Regions from separate parts of the Streptomyces sp. NPDC055239 genome, predicted to be linked through region 2. Evidence: riboswitches for the same ligand, from Rfam matches in the RefSeq annotation. Region 2 holds a riboswitch; the other holds the start of a gene.

Region 1 (7,779 bases), on a different contig from region 2:
CTTCGAGTACGGCGGTCTGCGGTTCCTCACCGACCCCACCTTCGACGCACCCGGCGAGTACCCGGCCCCGGGCGGCGCCGGCCTGACCAAGACCGCGCCCGCCTCGGTCCCCCTCTCCGCGCTCGGCTCCCTCGACGTGGTCCTGCTCTCGCACGACGAGCACCCCGACAACCTCGATGTCTCCGGCCGCGCCCTGCTCGCCGACGTACCGCTCACCCTCACCACGCCCGGTGGCGGGCGCCGCCTGCGCGACAGCCTCGGGGACAAGGTGAAAGGGCTGCAGGACTGGGAGTCCGTCGAGCTCGACCGGCCCGGCGGCGGACACGTGACCGTGACGGGCGTGCCCGCCGTGCACGGTCCCGGCAGGCGCGAGGACGTCGAAGCGCTCACCGGCGAGGTCGTCGGCTTCGTCCTGACCGGCGAAGGTCTGCCCACGGTCTACGTCAGCGGCGACAACGCCTCGCTCACCGCGGTCGAGGAGACGGCCGCGCGGTTCGGCCCCGTGGACACCGCCGTCCTCTTCGCCGGCGCGCCCCGCTTCCCCTTCCTGTTCGAGGGCGCACCGATCGTCCTCGACAGCGCCCAGGCCGCCGAGGCCACGAAGATCCTCGGTGCGCGCAGGGTCGTACCCGTCCACTTCGACAGCTGGGCCCACTTCACCGAGGGCCGCACCGAGTTGGTCGTCGCGTTCACCGCCGCGGGGCTCGCCGACCGTCTGCAGCTGGACTGACCACCCGAGGAGTCAGCCTCGCAGGAAGCGGATCGACGGGCGGCTGTCCTGGCCGCCGCCGTCCACCCTCGTCACCACCGCCCGCACCCCGTACACCTTCGCGATCAGCTCCTCCGTGATCACCTCGGACGGTGTGCCCGCCGCATGGGCCACGCCTTCGCGCAGGACCAGTACGTGGTCGCAGAACATGGCGGCCAGGTTCAGGTCGTGCAGGGCGATCACGCTGGTCAGGGGGAGGTCGGCGACCAGGGACAGGAGGTCGAGCTGGTGCTGGATGTCCAGGTGGTTGGTCGGTTCGTCAAGCAGGAGCTCCTGGGGAGCCTGGGCCAGGGCCCTGGCTATCTGGACCCGTTGGCGTTCGCCGCCGGAGAGGGTGTGCCAGGACTGGCCCGCGCGGTCGGCAAGGCCTGTGCGGGTCAGGGCCTCGTGGACCGCCTCGTCGTCCTGGGGCGTGGACGGGGACCACGCCCTGCGGTGCGGGATGCGGCCCAGGCGTACGACATCCTCCACCGACAACTCGACCTGCGTGGTGGCGTCCTGGTCCACCACCGCCACCCTGCGTGCCACCGTGCGGCGGCCCACGTCCCGCAGCGGACGGCCGTCCAGCGTGACCGCTCCCGATGCCGGGGCCAGGACGCCCGCCAGGATGCGCAGGAGGGTGGACTTGCCCGAGCCGTTCGGGCCGAGCAGGCCGACCGTGGATCCGGGGGGCGGGGCCAGGGTCACTCCGTCGACTATGAGGTGGCCGCCCGCCGTTCTGGTCACTCGGTCGGCTCGCAGGCCACGTTCGGCCTGTGGAATCACATCGTCGGTCACTTCGTCAGGCACGTCGTCGGTCACTTCGTCAGTCACGTCGTCTTTCGCGTGCGGTAGAGGACCAGGACGAATGCCGGTACGCCGATCAGGGACGTCACCACGCCCACCGGGACCTCCTGCGGGTCCAGGACCGTACGGGCGAGCGTGTCCACCCACACCAGGAACACCGCGCCCGCGAGCGCCGTGACCGGGAGCAGTCGCGCGTGCCCCGAGCCGCCCAGGGCGCGGGCCGCGTGCGGCAGGACCAGGCCGACGAAGCCGATGGCGCCCGCGCTGCTGACCAGCGCCGCCGTGAGCAGGGCCGTGGTGGAGAGCAGCAGGAGGCGGGTGCGGGCCACGTGGACTCCCAGCGTCGCCGCCGCGTCCTGGCCGAACACGAACGCGTCCAGGGTGCGGGCATGCGCCAGGCAGATGACGAGCGCGACGACGAGCACCGCCCCGCACAGCCAGACGTCCGTCCAGCCCACCCCGCTCAACGAGCCGAGCAGCCAGAACAGGACGCCCCGCGTCGTCTCCGCGTCGCCCGCCGTGAGGATCACGAAGGAGGTGAGCGCGGAGAAGAGCTGCATCGCCGCAACGCCGGAAAGCACCACCCTGTCGGTGCTCCCGCCCAGGGTGTGGCTGAGCAGCAGGACGAGGGCGAACGAGCAGAGGGCCCCCACGAAGGCACCCGCCGAGATCGACACCACTCCCCCGCCGACCCCCAGGACGACGATCGCGACCGCCCCCGTGGAAGCGCCCGAGGAGACGCCGAGCACGAAGGGGTCGGCCAGCGGATTGCGCAGGAGGGACTGGAGGACCGTTCCGCACACCGCGAGGCCCGCGCCGCAGACCGCAGCGAGGAGCGTGCGCGGCATGCGCAGGTTCCAGACGATGCCGTCCCGGATGGGCGTCAGCTCCGCCTCGCCCCAGCCGAGGTGGGCCGCCACCGCCGACCACACGTCCGGTACGGAGATGTCGGCGGGGCCGATCGTGACGGCCACCGCCACGGAGAGGGCGAGGGCGGCGAGTCCCGCCGTCCAGAGCAGTATCTGGCGCACACCGCCCGCGAGACCGGCACGGGAACCGACGTCAGGGCCGACACCGACACCGACACGGGCACGGGCGCCGACACCGGCGCCACCCCTCACTTGTCGAGCCCGAACTCGCGCAACGCGTCGGCGACTTGCTCCACGCCGTCCACCGTACGGATCGTCGGGTTCATGGCCTGGCCGCTCAGCAGCACGTACCGCTTCTTCTTCACCGCGGTCAGGTTCTTGGTGACCGGGTTGGACTCCAGGAACTCGATCTTCTTCTTCGCGCTCTCGGCCGTCTGCGACTTGCGGGTGAGGTCGCCGATGACCAGGACGTCCGGGTCACGGTCCGCCACCGTCTCCCAGTTGATCTGGGGCCACTCCTCGTGGGTGTCGTCGAAGACGTTCTTCGTGCCGAGCTCGCGGGTGATGATGCCCGGCGCTCCGCAGCAGCCCGCGATGTAGGGGGCGTCGGAGTTGGCGAACCAGTAGAGGAGCGAAGTGTCGGACGCTTCGATCTTCTCCGTGGCATTCGCCACCCGGCCCTTGAGCTCCGTGATCAGGCGTTCGCCGCGCTTCTCGACCCCGAAGGCCTTGGCCAGGTCCCGCACCTCGCCGTACACCGTGTCCATGGTCAGCGTCTTGACCCGCTTGCCGTCGCCGTCACCGCTGTTGTCCTTGCCCGCGCAGTCGGACGGCGAGACGTAGGCGGGTACGCCGAGTTCGGCGAACTTGGCGCGGTCCGCGACGCCGCCCTTGCTGACCGTCGCCAGGAAGGACGCGGTGACGAAGTCCGGCTCCTTGGCGAGGACCTTCTCGAAGGAGGGGTAGCTGTCGGCGATCCGGGGCACCTTGGCGTTGTCCTTCTCCAGACCTCCCAGCACCGGGTCCGTCCAGGTCCCGGTGCCGACCATGCGGTCCGCGAGGCCGAGGGAGAGCAGGATCTCGGTGGAGCCCTGGTCGAGGGAGACCGCCCGCTGCGGCGGCGCCTTGATCTCCGCCTTCTTGCCGCAGGAGGTCAGGGTCAGTGGATAGCCGTCGGCCTTCTTGCCCGCCGCCGACGTGGCGGAGGAATCCGACGAGCCGCCGCAGGAGGTCAGAGTGACGGCCAGAGCCGCGCTGAGGAAGACGGGCGTACGTACGCGACGGGCTGCACTGCGAAGGACGGGTATACGTACACGACGGGCTGTGGAGGACACACGATCCCTTGAGTCTCACGGCTCATACGCGGAGCCTGGCCTGCTTCGTCACCTCCGCCGCTCGGTGCGCGGGCGAAGGCGCCAGCAGGTCTTCGGACTCGGGGATCGGCCGGACGGGGCGCCTTCCCAGGCGTCCGTGGACGCCCAGTGGCCGTGGCCCCGCCCGTACCCCCTCACCGCTGCGCGTCAGTTCCGGATTCGCACCGGATTCCCTGGCCCTGGTGTGGGTCGACTGGCGTCCGCAAGCTATCACGCGAGGTCAGGACGCCCCACAGAATGCCTGGTCAAGACGCCTGGTCAGGACGCCTCGTCGGGCCTCGGTGCGCCGCGGTAGGTGCCGAAGGACCACTTGTTGCCCTCGGGGTCGGCGATCGCGAACTCCCGGCTGCCGTACGGCTGGTCCTCGATCTCACGGATGATCTTGACCCCTGCGGCACTGAGCCGCTGGTAGAGGTCGTCCACGTGATCGGTGACGACGTACGCGCCGAAGGTGCCCGGCTTCAGGCACCAGTCCTGCGACTTCTCGTCGTACGAGCCGAGCATCACGGCGCCGCCCTCGGGCCAGTCGAGCTCGGCGTGGGCCACGCGGTCGCCGTCCTCGTAGACGGCGGTGCGCAGGAAGCCGACCGTGCCGACCAGGAAGTCGATCAGGGCGGGGGCGTCGTTGGCCTGGAGCGACGGCCAGACATCGGGGGCGCGCCCGGCTGAAGCGGAGGTGGGCTGGGACTGAGGCTGCTTCTTCTCGTTGGTGTCCATGAGTCCTACTCTTCGCCCCCGCCATGGCTCCCGGCTTGGATATTCCGGCACTCTTCGGCCAGCCAGCCGCTGGGGCTCACCCCGGTGTACTGCCGGAAGTCCCGTACGAGGTGGGAGTGGTCGTAATAGCCGCAGTCGGCGGCGACGCGGGCCAGGTCGGGGGCGCCGCCCGAGGCGACAGGGCGTACGACGGCGTTGCGGGCGCGCTGGAAGCGCATCAGGCGGCCCGCCTGCTTGGGGCTCAGGCCCGTCTCGGCACGGAAGAGCGTGGTCAGGCGGCGTTCGCTGAGCGCCACGTGCCGGGAGAGGCCGCGCAGGGTGCCGACGCCCCGGTGCCGGGCGAGCCAGGCCCAGGCCTCGGCGACCTCGGGCCGTACGGCTCCGTCCGCGTCGGCGTCGGTCACGCGCTGCCTCAGATACGCGGACAGGGAGGCGAATCGCTCCTCCCACCCACCCTGCTCGCACAGCAGCTCCCGTACATCCACGGCGCGGCGCCCCATCACCTCCGCGCCGGACGTCACCAGGTCTCCGGTCAGCTCCGAGGCCGGGACGCCGAACAGGGCGCGGGCGGCGAGCGGATGCACGGCGAGCTGGATGCCCGCCTCGTGCTCGGGCCGCACGACGTACGCCGGGGACTGGTGCAGGCCGCCGAGGACGATGTCCGTGCGGATGGCGTCGGGGCCGACCGCCTGCTCGGGGCTGTGGCCGGTGGCGACGGGGCCGTCCAGCGAGAAGATCAGCGTCAGGTACGGGGACGGCAGGCCGCGGTGCAGGCCGGGCCGCTCACCCGCCGTGCGGTAGCCGACGGCGGACACCACCATGTCGTCGAGCCGCGGAGCAGCCCGAACGAACTCGCGGGAGACGGTCTCCATGCCATCCAGTATGCGACCCACTGCGCGATGAGCACCGCTCAGAAGCAGGCCCGAGCAGCCCGGAAGGCCCGGCAGGCGTCCCATCCCACTACCCGCCCACGGCCGACCCATGCCCGTTCCGTCCGGTGATGTCGATCATGGGAATCCGCTGTCCCACCCCATACGATGACCCGCCGCTCCGGACGGGGCGCAGACCGCTCTCAGGGGGCACAAACCATGACAGTAAAGGCAAAGGGCAAGCTGGCCGTACTCGGCACGGCGGGCGCGCTCACCGCGGCCGTCCTCGCGGGCACGGCCCTCTGGCCGAGCACGGACGCGACGGCCGCGGACGCCTCGGCGAGAACCGCCGCGAAGACCTCCAAGGCCACCGCCGAGCTGAAGCACTGGCCCAAGCCGGTCGCCAAGAAGCTGGGCAAGGTCATCGCGAAGAACGAGCACAAGGGCGCGTACGCCGTCTTCGACGCGGACAACACGACGTACCGCAACGACCTGGAGGAGTCCCTCCTGCCCTTCCTGGAGATGAAGGGGGTGCTGACCCGCAAGTCGATGGACCCGTCGCTGAAGATCATCCCCTTCAAGGACACGGCGAAGCACAAGGAGAGCCTCTACAGCTACTACCTCCGGCTCTGCGACATCGACGACCAGGTCTCCTATCCGTGGGCCGCGCAGATCTTCTCCGGTTTCACGCTGAAGGAGCTCAAGGGGTACGTCGACGAGCTCCTGGCCTATGACAAGCCCATCCCCGCCGAGTACTACGAGGACGGGAAGCTGACGAAGACCGAGGTCAAGAAGCCCGAGTTCTTCACCGGCATGCAGGAGCTCTACAACTCGCTGCAAGGGCACGGCATCGAGGTGTACGTCGTCAGCGCGGCCAGCGAGGACCTGGTGCGGATGGTCCTCGCCGACCCCAAGTACGGCTACAACGTGAAGCCCGAGAACGTCATCGGCGTCGGCCTGCAGCTCAAGGACCGCAAGACCGGCGAGCTCACCAGCTCCCGCAAGGAGATCGCGGAGGGCCGCTTCGACGAGAAGAAGCTCGCCAAGCGCGAGCTGACGCCGAACCTGTGGGCGCCGCTGACCTGGTACCAGGGCAAGCCCGCGGCCATCAACACGTACATCGACGAGTGGAAGAAGCCGATCCTCGCGGCGGGCGACACCCCGGTGAGCGACGGCCCGATGCTGTTCCACTCGGCGGACGTGGCGCACGGCGGGGCGCGGGTCTGGGTCAACCGCAAGGACTCGTACATGAAGCAGCTGAACGAGATGAAGCAGAAGAACGCCGACCGGCAGCGGGAGCTCGGCCAGAAGGTGACCGCGGACAAGCGGTGGCTGACGGTGGTCCCGGACGAGATCCGCTAGACCCCCATACCCCCCCATAGGTCCCCATAGGTCCACAGGGACGTCTAGCCGTCCCAGGTACGTCTGAGTCGCTTCCGCCGGGTGCCGCGCCCGCCCCGCCCGCTCGGCGGAAGCATGGCGCCCGGCGGCCCCGGCGCGTAGAGCACCTGCCAGAACACCGTCGCCGCGAGCACCCAGACGAGCCGGCCGACGCCGATCCCACCCCCGAAGGCGCCTCCGAAGAAGCCCAGGGCGAGGGGCACGAGCGTGCGGGGAAGGCCCCAGCCGAGCAGCCGCCGTACGCCGTACGCCGTCGGGGGCACTCCCGCAGCGCGGCGAAGGCGTCCACCGCGTTTCAGAACCGTCGTTCAGAACCGTCCTTCAGAGCGGCTTCGGCTCCTCGGCGTTCACCACCCCCGAGGCGATCGCCTCCGTCAGCGCCGCGTGGTCCTGGGTGTTCTGCACGGCATAGCGCAGCGCGAAGTCCGCGATCGCCCGGTCGAACGTGTCGGAGCCGCCCAAGTAGGCGGCCATGGCCACGCGGTCGCCGGAGCGGGCGTGGGCGCGGGCCAGGGCCGTGCCGCAGAGCCGGGCGTAGGAGCGCAGCTCCGACGCGGACATGGCCTCGACGTCCGCGGAGCCCTTCATGTCGCGGAGCTGGCGCCAGTAGTACGAGCGGCCCTGGGGGCCCGTCATCCAGCCGAGGAAGATGTCGCTCGCCGCCTGGAGCAGGCGCTGTCCCGCGACCACGCGGTGGCCGGGGTGGGCGTAAGGACCTGCCGGAAGGTGCTCCTCCAGTACCGAGCGGACCGCCTCCTTGATCTGGAGGAAGAGCGGGTCGTCGGCGTCGCGCCCCGCGAGGAGCACGATGAAGCAGCGGGTGCCGACACTGCCCACGCCCACCACTTTCCGCGCCGCGTCCACGAAGTGGTAGCGGTCGAGGAGGAGTCGGCGCTCCTCGGAGAGCGTGGAGCGGTAGTCGCCGAAGATCTTGCGCACGGCCGCGAGGTCCGGGGCGCCCGCCGGTACGAGGAGCGGCGGGTCGTGGATGATGC
Region 2 (7,779 bases):
CGTCCTGCTCCACCGAGGCGGCGAACAACTGGTCGTCGGGGTCCTGGACGACCAGTTGGACTGTGGTGCGCAGCCGGGTCAGACCCTTGCGGTCGTACGTCACGGGAACGCCCGCGACGCTCAACCCGCCCTGGTCCGGGCGGAGTCCGCCGCTCAGCAGCCGCATGAGGGTGGTCTTGCCACTGCCGTTGCGCCCGAGCAGCGCGAGAGCACGGCCCTCGGTGACATCGAAGTCGAGGCCGCTGAGCACGGTCGGCCCCTCTTCGTACGCGTAGGAAGCGGCGCGAAGAGCGACCAAGGACGCGCCCGGCTCTCGCTCGCGAGGAGCTCTCGCGTCGCTCGGGTCGCTCGGGTCGCTCATGGAAGGAGCCTTTCCAGTACGAGGGTGAGGACCGCGAGGCCCGTGAGGAGTACCGCGCTGGCCGCCACGAAGGGCCGGGAGATCCGGGCTTCGGGCACAAGGACGCGCAGGGTTCCGTCGTAGCCGCGTCCGGCGAGCCCGGCCTGCAGCCGGGTCGCCCGGTCGAAGGCCCGCACGAACGCGGTGGCCCCCAGAGAGCCGAGGGAGCGCCAGGTGGCGGCCCGGGTGGTGTGGCCGAGCCGCGCGGCCTGCGCCTGCCGGATGCGGCTCATGGAGTCCAGGAGCAGGAAGCTCATCCGGTACATGACGAGGGCCACGTCCACGACCGGCGCCGGAACACCCGCCTTCACCAGGCGGGGCAGCAGATCCGACATCGGCGTGGTGAAGGCGAAAAGGAGGACGCCGAGCGAGGCCGCCGACGTGCGCAGGAGCAGACCGCCCGCCCTGGCGGGACCGCCGTCGGCGAGCGTGACGAACCCTTCGGTTCCGCCGAGTTGGACGATCAGGGTCAGGGCTCCGGTGACGCAGAAGCCGAGCGGTACGCGGTAGGCGCGCCACAGTTTACGCGGCGGCACACCGGCAGGCCCGAGCAGCACGGCGAGCGCCGCGATCAGCACCAGGGCGGCGCCGGGCCAGGGCGGCAGCGAGACGGCAAGGACAGTGAGGCCGAGCCCGAGGACAGCCTTGTCCACGGGGTGACGGCGGCGCCAGCGACTGCTGTGCGCCGCCGCGTCGATGGGCAGCACGCGGGCTCAGACCTGCTCGGTCTCGGGCCGGACGCCCTCCACGTCGCCGGACTGCTCCGCAGGTGCTGCCTGCGCCCGTGCCGTCTCCGCGCCCTGACGGCGCCCCTTGCGCACACCGAAGTAGTACGCGAGGACGCCCGCACCGAGTGCCGCCTGCAAGGCGAAGAGCGCCGACTCGATCTCCCCGGAAGGGGGTTCGTACAGCGGCGAGAACCAGGGCTCGTAGTCCGGCTTGATCTCGGTGATCGCGGTCTCGGCCTGGGCGTCCGCCCCGGCGAACGGTTCCTTCTCGTCGTCGCCGAGACCGAGCGCCACCGGCAGCACCGCGAGCGCGGCGACGATGACGAGGAGCACAATGTTGATCTTCGCGTTCCGGCTCATGCTCATCAGGCGCTGGCCCCCGTCTCGGTCTCCGTCTTCTTCGCCGCAGTCGTCGCGGTCGTCGCGGTCGCCGCCGCCTGCTTGCCCTGCAGCAGTACGCCGAGCCGCGTGAGTTCACCCTTGCTGGACTGCACGAGCAGCCGCATCACCAGGACGGTGAGAAGCCCCTCGCTGACGGCCAGGGGGATCTGCGTGACGGCGAAGATGCCGCCGAACTTGCCCAGAGCACCGAGGAATCCGCTGCTCGGGTCGGGGAACGCCAGGGCCAGCTGGACGCTGGTGACGCAGTACGTGGAGAGGTCGGCGACGAACGCGCCGAAGAACACGGCGACCATGAGCGGCACGTCGTACCGCTTCAGGAGCCGGTAGACGGCGTATCCGGCCCATGGCCCGACGATCGCCATGGAGAACACGTTGGCGCCCAGCGTGGTGAGCCCGCCGTGGGCGAGCAGCAGGGCCTGGAAGAGCAGCGTGATGGTGCCGAGCACCGCCATGATCGGCGGCCGGAACAGGATCGCGCCGAGCCCGGTGCCCGTCGGATGCGAGCAACTGCCCGTGACGGAAGGGATTTTCAGTGCGGAAAGGACAAAAGTGAAGGCTCCGGAGGCGCCCAGGAGCAGGGTGCTCTCCGGGTGCTCCTTGACCTCACGGGTCAAGGAGCGGACTCCGTGGACGACGAACGGCGCGGACGCTACGCTCCAGGCGATCGCGTGCGCCGGCGGGAGGAAACCCTCGGCAATGTGCATGGCTAAGCAGACCCTCTCCAGCACCTCGTGGATGGACAACGCGCCTTGGTCGGTCTCCTGGCTTACGGGTCATACCGACCGGACTCCGCCTTCCCGGATGCGTGTGCACCCAGTGGCTGCCGCGAGGGCTGGAGCCGGACTTCCCGATCACAGTGGCGAGGGCCGCACCGGCATCACACCGGATTTCCCGTTCACCAAGGCGTGGTGACCATAGTGCGCAACCGAGATTCCTGACAACTTGTGGGACGGCCGCGCCTGTGGGCGTACGCCCCTGGTCAGACCTCAGACCTCAGGAGTGCGTGAAGCCGGGCGGTCGCTTGTCGACGAAAGCGGCCATGCCCTCCTTCTGGTCCTCGGTCGCGAACACGGCATGGAAGAGGCGGCGTTCGAAGCGGACCCCCTCCGCGAGGGTCGTCTCGAACGCCCGGGACACGGCTTCCTTCGCCATCATCGCGACGGGCAGGGACATCCCCGCGACGGTCTCGGCGACGGCGAGGGCCTCGCCGACGAGTTCCCCCGCGGGCACCACGCGCGATACGAGTCCGGCCCGCTCCGCTTCCTCGGCGTCCATGGTGCGACCGGTCAGGCACATCTCCATGGCCTTGGCCTTGCCGACCGCGCGGGTCAGCCGCTGCGAGCCGCCGATGCCGGGGATGACCCCCAGTTTGATCTCGGGCTGACCGAAGACGGCGGTATCGGCGGCCAGCAGGATGTCGCACAGCATCGCCAGCTCGCAGCCACCACCGAGCGCGTACCCGGAGACGGCCGCGACCGTCGGCGTGCGCAGCGAGCCGAGCCTGTCCCAGGCGGCGAACCAGTCGCTGAGGTACATGTCCATGTAGCTCCGGGGCCGCATCTCCTTGATGTCGGCCCCGGCGGCGAACGCCTTCGGCGATCCGGTCAGGACGACGCAGCCGACGTCCGGGTCCCGATCCAGTTCCGCCGTCGCGGCGACGATCTCGTTCATCACCTGAAGGTTGAGGGCGTTGAGAGCCTTGGGCCGGTCGAGCGTGAGAAGTGCGGTACGGCCCTTTCGTTCGATGCGGATCGTCTCGTACGACGCTGAGGTCGTCTCGTACGGCTCTGTTGTCATGCGCTGTCCCCGTCCCCTGCCGTGTGCTGTCTGATGGTGTTGACGATCCCGGAGAAGTCCTGGTCCGATCCGGCGCCTTCCGCGTAGGCGGCATACAACTCGGCTGCCTTCACACCGAGTTGTGCATGGATTCCACTGGCCTCGATTGCGCTGGCCGCGAGTCCCAGGTCCTTGGCCATCAGTGGGGCGGCGAATCCGGGTCGGTAGCCGCGGTTGGCTGGGCTGGCCGGAACGGGCCCCGGCACCGGGCAGTTGACGGTCAGGGCCCAGCACTGCCCGGAGGCGGTGGAGGCCACGTCGAACAGGGCCTGGTGGGACAGGCCCAGGCTCTCGCCCAGGACGAACGCCTCGCTCACCGCGATCATCGAGACGCCGAGGATCATGTTGTTGCAGATCTTCGCCGCCTGTCCGGCGCCGGGTCCGCCGCAGTGCACCGCCTTGTTCCCCATGATCGTCAGGAGCGGGTCCGCCTCGGCGAACTCGGCATCGCCGCCGCCCGCCATGAAGGTGAGCGTGCCTGCGTCGGCGCCCACCACTCCCCCGCTGACCGGGGCGTCGAGGGCCCGCATCCCGGCCGCCGTCGCGGCCGTGTGTGCGCTGCGCGCGTCGGCCACGTCGATGGTCGAGCAGTCGATGAACAGCGTGCCAGGCCGGGCGGCGGCAAGGAGCCCCTCCTCCTGGTAGAGGCTAAGGACGTGCCGCCCGGCAGGCAGCATGGTGATCACCACGTCCGCCACGGCGGCGGCGTCCGTCGACGATCCGGCGGCCACCACGCCGTTCTCGACCGCCTCGGCGAGCAGTTCGGGCAGCAGGTCGTGGCCGAGCACCCGGTGCCCCGCCTTGACGAGATTGGCGGCCATCGGGCCGCCCATGTGACCGAGCCCGATGAAGCCGATGGTGAGAGCGGTGTTCACCACGCCACCTCCTGTGGGGTCGTCGCCAGGTGGATGTCGCCGTCGGCGGGCGGGCCGAAGTGGCGCGCCACGTCCGCGTCGGTGACCTCGGCCAGGGTGGCCGGTTTCCAGCGGGGACTGCGGTCCTTGTCGATCACTTGCGCCCGGATCCCCTCGACCAGGTCGTACGAGGCGAGCGCGGCGCGGGAGACCCGGTACTCCTGCTCGAGGACGCGCTCCAACGGGCCGAGCCGCCGCGCCCGGCGCAGTGCGGCGAGCGTGACCTTCAGGGCGGTGGGCGACTTGGTGGCAAGGGTGTCGGCCGCCTCCGTCGCCGCGCGCGCTCCATGGCCGCGCAGCCGGGCGAGGATCTCCTCCACCGTGTCGGCGGCGTAGCAGTCGTCGATCCAGGCCCGGTGACCGGCAAGGTCGCCGGGCGGCGGCTGGCGCACGTACATCTGGAGGGCGTCCCAGACCGGCTGCGTGGCGAAGTCGCCAAGCAGCCTGGGCATGTCGCCAGAGGCCACGAAATGATCGGCGAGCCCGCACAACAGGGCATCGGCGGCGCCGACTTGCGCGCCGGTGAGCGCCAGGTGGGTGCCGAGTTCACCGGGGGCCAGGGCCAGCAGGTAGGTGCCGCCCACGTCGGGGACGAAGCCGATGCCGGTCTCCGGCATCGCGATGCGCGAGCGCTCGGTGACGATGCGGACGTCGCCGTGCGCGGAGACTCCGACGCCGCCGCCCATCACGATCCCGTCCATCACGGCGACGTACGGCTTGGGGTAGCGGGCGATGCGCGCGTTGAGCCGGTATTCGTCGCGCCAGAAGTCGGCGGAGGCGGCTGTCCCCGCACGTGCGTCCTCGTAGATGGAACGGATGTCGCCGCCCGCGCACAGACCGCGCCCGCCTGCGCCTTGGACGACCACGGTCCGTACGGCAGGGTCGCTCTCCCAGGTGGTGAGCGCTTCGTCGATGCGCCGCACCATGGTGTGGGTGAGGGCGTTGAGGGCCTGGGGACGGTTGAGCGTGAGGTGGGCCGCGCGGCCCTCGGTCCGGAGCAGGACAGCGTGCTCGGTGTCCTTGGCCGCCGTCACCGCAGTGCTTCCGTCAGGCCTCGGGCCACGATGACGCGCATGATCTCGTTGGTTCCTTCCAGGATCTGATGGACACGGAGGTCGCGGACGATCTTCTCGATGCCGTACTCGTTCAAGTAGCCGTATCCGCCGTGCAGTTGGAGGGCGCGATCGGCGACGGAGTAGCCGGTGTCGGTGGCGAACCGTTTGGCCATCGCGCACAGCTGCGGCGCCTGGGGGTCACGGCGATCCAGAGCCTTGGCTGCCTCGTGGACCAGGGCGCGGGCCGCGGCGAGTTCGGTCGCCATGTCGGCGAGACGGAACTGCAGGGCCTGCGCGTCGAGGAGCCGGGCGCCGAACGCCTCCCGGTCGGCGAGATACGACAGGCTCTTGTCAAGGGCGCTGCGGGCGCCGCCCAGGGAGCAGGCGGCGATGCCGAGCCGACCGCCGTTCAGGCCGCTCATGGCGATCCGGAAGCCGTTGCCGGCCCGGCCGAGCAGCCGGTCCGCGTCGACCCGCACGCCGTCCAGGATCACCTGGCGGGTGGGCTGGGCGTTCCAGCCCATCTTCTTCTCGTCGGGGCCGAACGACAGCCCGGGGTCGTCCCGTTCGACGACGAACGCGGAGATCCCCCGGGGTCCCTCGCCGTCGGTGCGCGCCATGACGACGTACACCTGCGCGGCACCCGCACCGGAGATGAACTGCTTGACCCCGGTCAGGACATAGCTGTCGCCGTCGCGGACCGCCCGGGTGCTCAGGGATCCGGCGTCCGATCCGGTGCCCGGTTCGGTGAGGCAGTAGCTGCCGAGGTCGTCCATGGAGCACAGCCGGGGCAGCCACCGTGCCCGTTGCGCCTGGTCGCCGTAGGTGTCGATCATCCAGGCGACCATGTTGTGGATGGAGAGGTAGCCCGCGATGGACGGGCAGCCGGAGGCGAGGGCTTCGAAGACAAGGACGCCGTCGGCCCGGCTGAGGCCGCTGCCTCCCGCGTCCTCCCCTACGTACACCCCGCCGAGCCCGAGCCCGGCCGCCTTGCGCAGTACGTCGAGGGGGAAGTGCTTGTCCTGGTCCCACTGCACGGCACGGGGAGCCAGGTGGTCCTCCGCGAAGTCGAGCGTGGTCTCGACGAGGGCCTGCTGGTCCTGGGTGAGCGATGCGCTGGTCATGGCGCTCATCCCATGGTGGGCAGGGTGAAGCTCGCGCCTTCCCTGACCCCTGAGGGCCAGCGCGAGGTGACGGTCTTGGTGCGGGTGTAGAAGCGGATGGCGTCCGGGCCGTGCTGGTTCAGGTCGCCGAAGCCGGAGCGCTTCCAGCCGCCGAAGGTGTGGTAGGCGACGGGGACCGGGATGGGGACGTTCACTCCGACCATTCCGGTGTCGACGCGGCGCGTGAAGTCGCGGGCGGTGTCGCCGTCCCTGGTGAAGATCGCGACCCCGTTTCCGTACGGGTGCTCGCTGGGCAGCCGCAGGGCTTCCTCGTAGTCGGCGGCCCGTACGACGCACAGGACGGGCCCGAAGATCTCCTCACGGTAGATCCGCATCCGCGGACTGACCCGGTCGAAGAGCGATGCTCCGGCGAAGAACCCGTTCTCATGGTCCGGAAGCTCGAACTGCCTACCGTCCACGACGAGTTCGGCGCCCTCGTTCACGCCGATGTCGACGTAGCGCCGGACCCGGTCGAGCGCGTCCCTGCTCACCAGCGGGCCGAAGTCGGCTTCGGGGTCGTCGCTGCGGCCGATGCGGAGCGCGCCGATACGTTCCTTGAGTGCGGCGACCAGCGCGTCGGCGGTCTCCTCACCGACGGGCACGGCCACCGAGATGGCCATGCAGCGCTCGCCCGCCGAGCCGTATCCGGCACCGATGAGGGCGTCGACGGCCTGGTCGAGATCGGCGTCCGGCATGACGATCATGTGGTTCTTGGCGCCGCCGAAGCACTGGGCGCGCTTGCCGTGGGCGGCGGCGGTGGCGTAGATGTGCGCGGCGACGGGAGTGGAGCCGACGAAGCCGAGCGCGCCGACGCGGGGGTCCTCCAGGAGGGTGTCGACGGCTTCCTTGCCACCGTTGACGACGTTCAGGACGCCGGGCGGCAGGCCTGCCTCGAGGAACAGTTCGGCGAGGCGCAGGGGCACGGACGGGTCGCGCTCGGACGGCTTGAGGATGAACGCGTTGCCGCAGGCGATGGCGGGCGCGGCCTTCCACAGCGGGATCATGGCGGGGAAGTTGAAGGGGGTGATCCCGGCGACGACTCCGATCGGGGAGCGCAGCGAGTGCACGTCGATGCCGGTACCCGCGTTGTCGGTGAACTCGCCCTTGAGCAGGTGCGGGATACCGGCGGCGAACTCCACGACCTCCAGGCCGCGTTGAAGGTCGCCGTGCGCGTCGGCCACGGTCTTGCCGTGCTCGGCCGAAAGCATCCGCGCAAGGGATTCGCGTTCGGCCTCGACGAGTTGGAGGAAGCGCAGGAGGACGCGGGCGCGCCGCTGCGGG

The links. Region 2 has a riboswitch for cobalamin ahead of ACWFRJ_RS22630 (energy-coupling factor ABC transporter permease). Riboswitches for the same ligand answer to the same signal wherever they lie in the genome.
Region 1: another riboswitch for cobalamin. It lies ahead of ACWFRJ_RS10580 (ABC transporter substrate-binding protein); the one in region 2 lies ahead of ACWFRJ_RS22630 (energy-coupling factor ABC transporter permease).

Annotation. Positions count from the first base shown of each region.
Region 1 is NZ_JBSGRD010000002.1:981,762-989,540, reverse strand. Features, by position in the region: gene ACWFRJ_RS10595 (MBL fold metallo-hydrolase) at 1-730, shown strand, start outside; gene ACWFRJ_RS10590 (ABC transporter ATP-binding protein) at 743-1,534, opposite strand; gene ACWFRJ_RS10585 (FecCD family ABC transporter permease) at 1,579-2,586, opposite strand; gene ACWFRJ_RS10580 (ABC transporter substrate-binding protein) at 2,673-3,731, opposite strand; cobalamin riboswitch at 3,825-4,010, opposite strand; gene ACWFRJ_RS10575 (VOC family protein) at 4,056-4,514, opposite strand; gene ACWFRJ_RS10570 (helix-turn-helix domain-containing protein) at 4,520-5,386, opposite strand; gene ACWFRJ_RS10565 (haloacid dehalogenase-like hydrolase) at 5,603-6,745, shown strand; gene ACWFRJ_RS10560 (hypothetical protein) at 6,790-7,047, opposite strand; gene ACWFRJ_RS10555 (DUF2252 domain-containing protein) at 7,106-7,779, opposite strand, start outside.
Region 2 is NZ_JBSGRD010000007.1:43,882-51,660, reverse strand. Features, by position in the region: gene ACWFRJ_RS22645 (energy-coupling factor ABC transporter ATP-binding protein) at 1-361, opposite strand, end outside; gene cbiQ (cobalt ECF transporter T component CbiQ) at 358-1,107, opposite strand; gene ACWFRJ_RS22635 (energy-coupling factor ABC transporter substrate-binding protein) at 1,114-1,488, opposite strand; gene ACWFRJ_RS22630 (energy-coupling factor ABC transporter permease) at 1,494-2,234, opposite strand; cobalamin riboswitch at 2,265-2,462, opposite strand; gene ACWFRJ_RS22625 (enoyl-CoA hydratase) at 2,524-3,327, opposite strand; gene mmsB (3-hydroxyisobutyrate dehydrogenase) at 3,324-4,244, opposite strand; gene ACWFRJ_RS22615 (enoyl-CoA hydratase/isomerase family protein) at 4,238-5,314, opposite strand; gene ACWFRJ_RS22610 (acyl-CoA dehydrogenase family protein) at 5,311-6,459, opposite strand; gene ACWFRJ_RS22605 (CoA-acylating methylmalonate-semialdehyde dehydrogenase) at 6,465-7,779, opposite strand, start outside.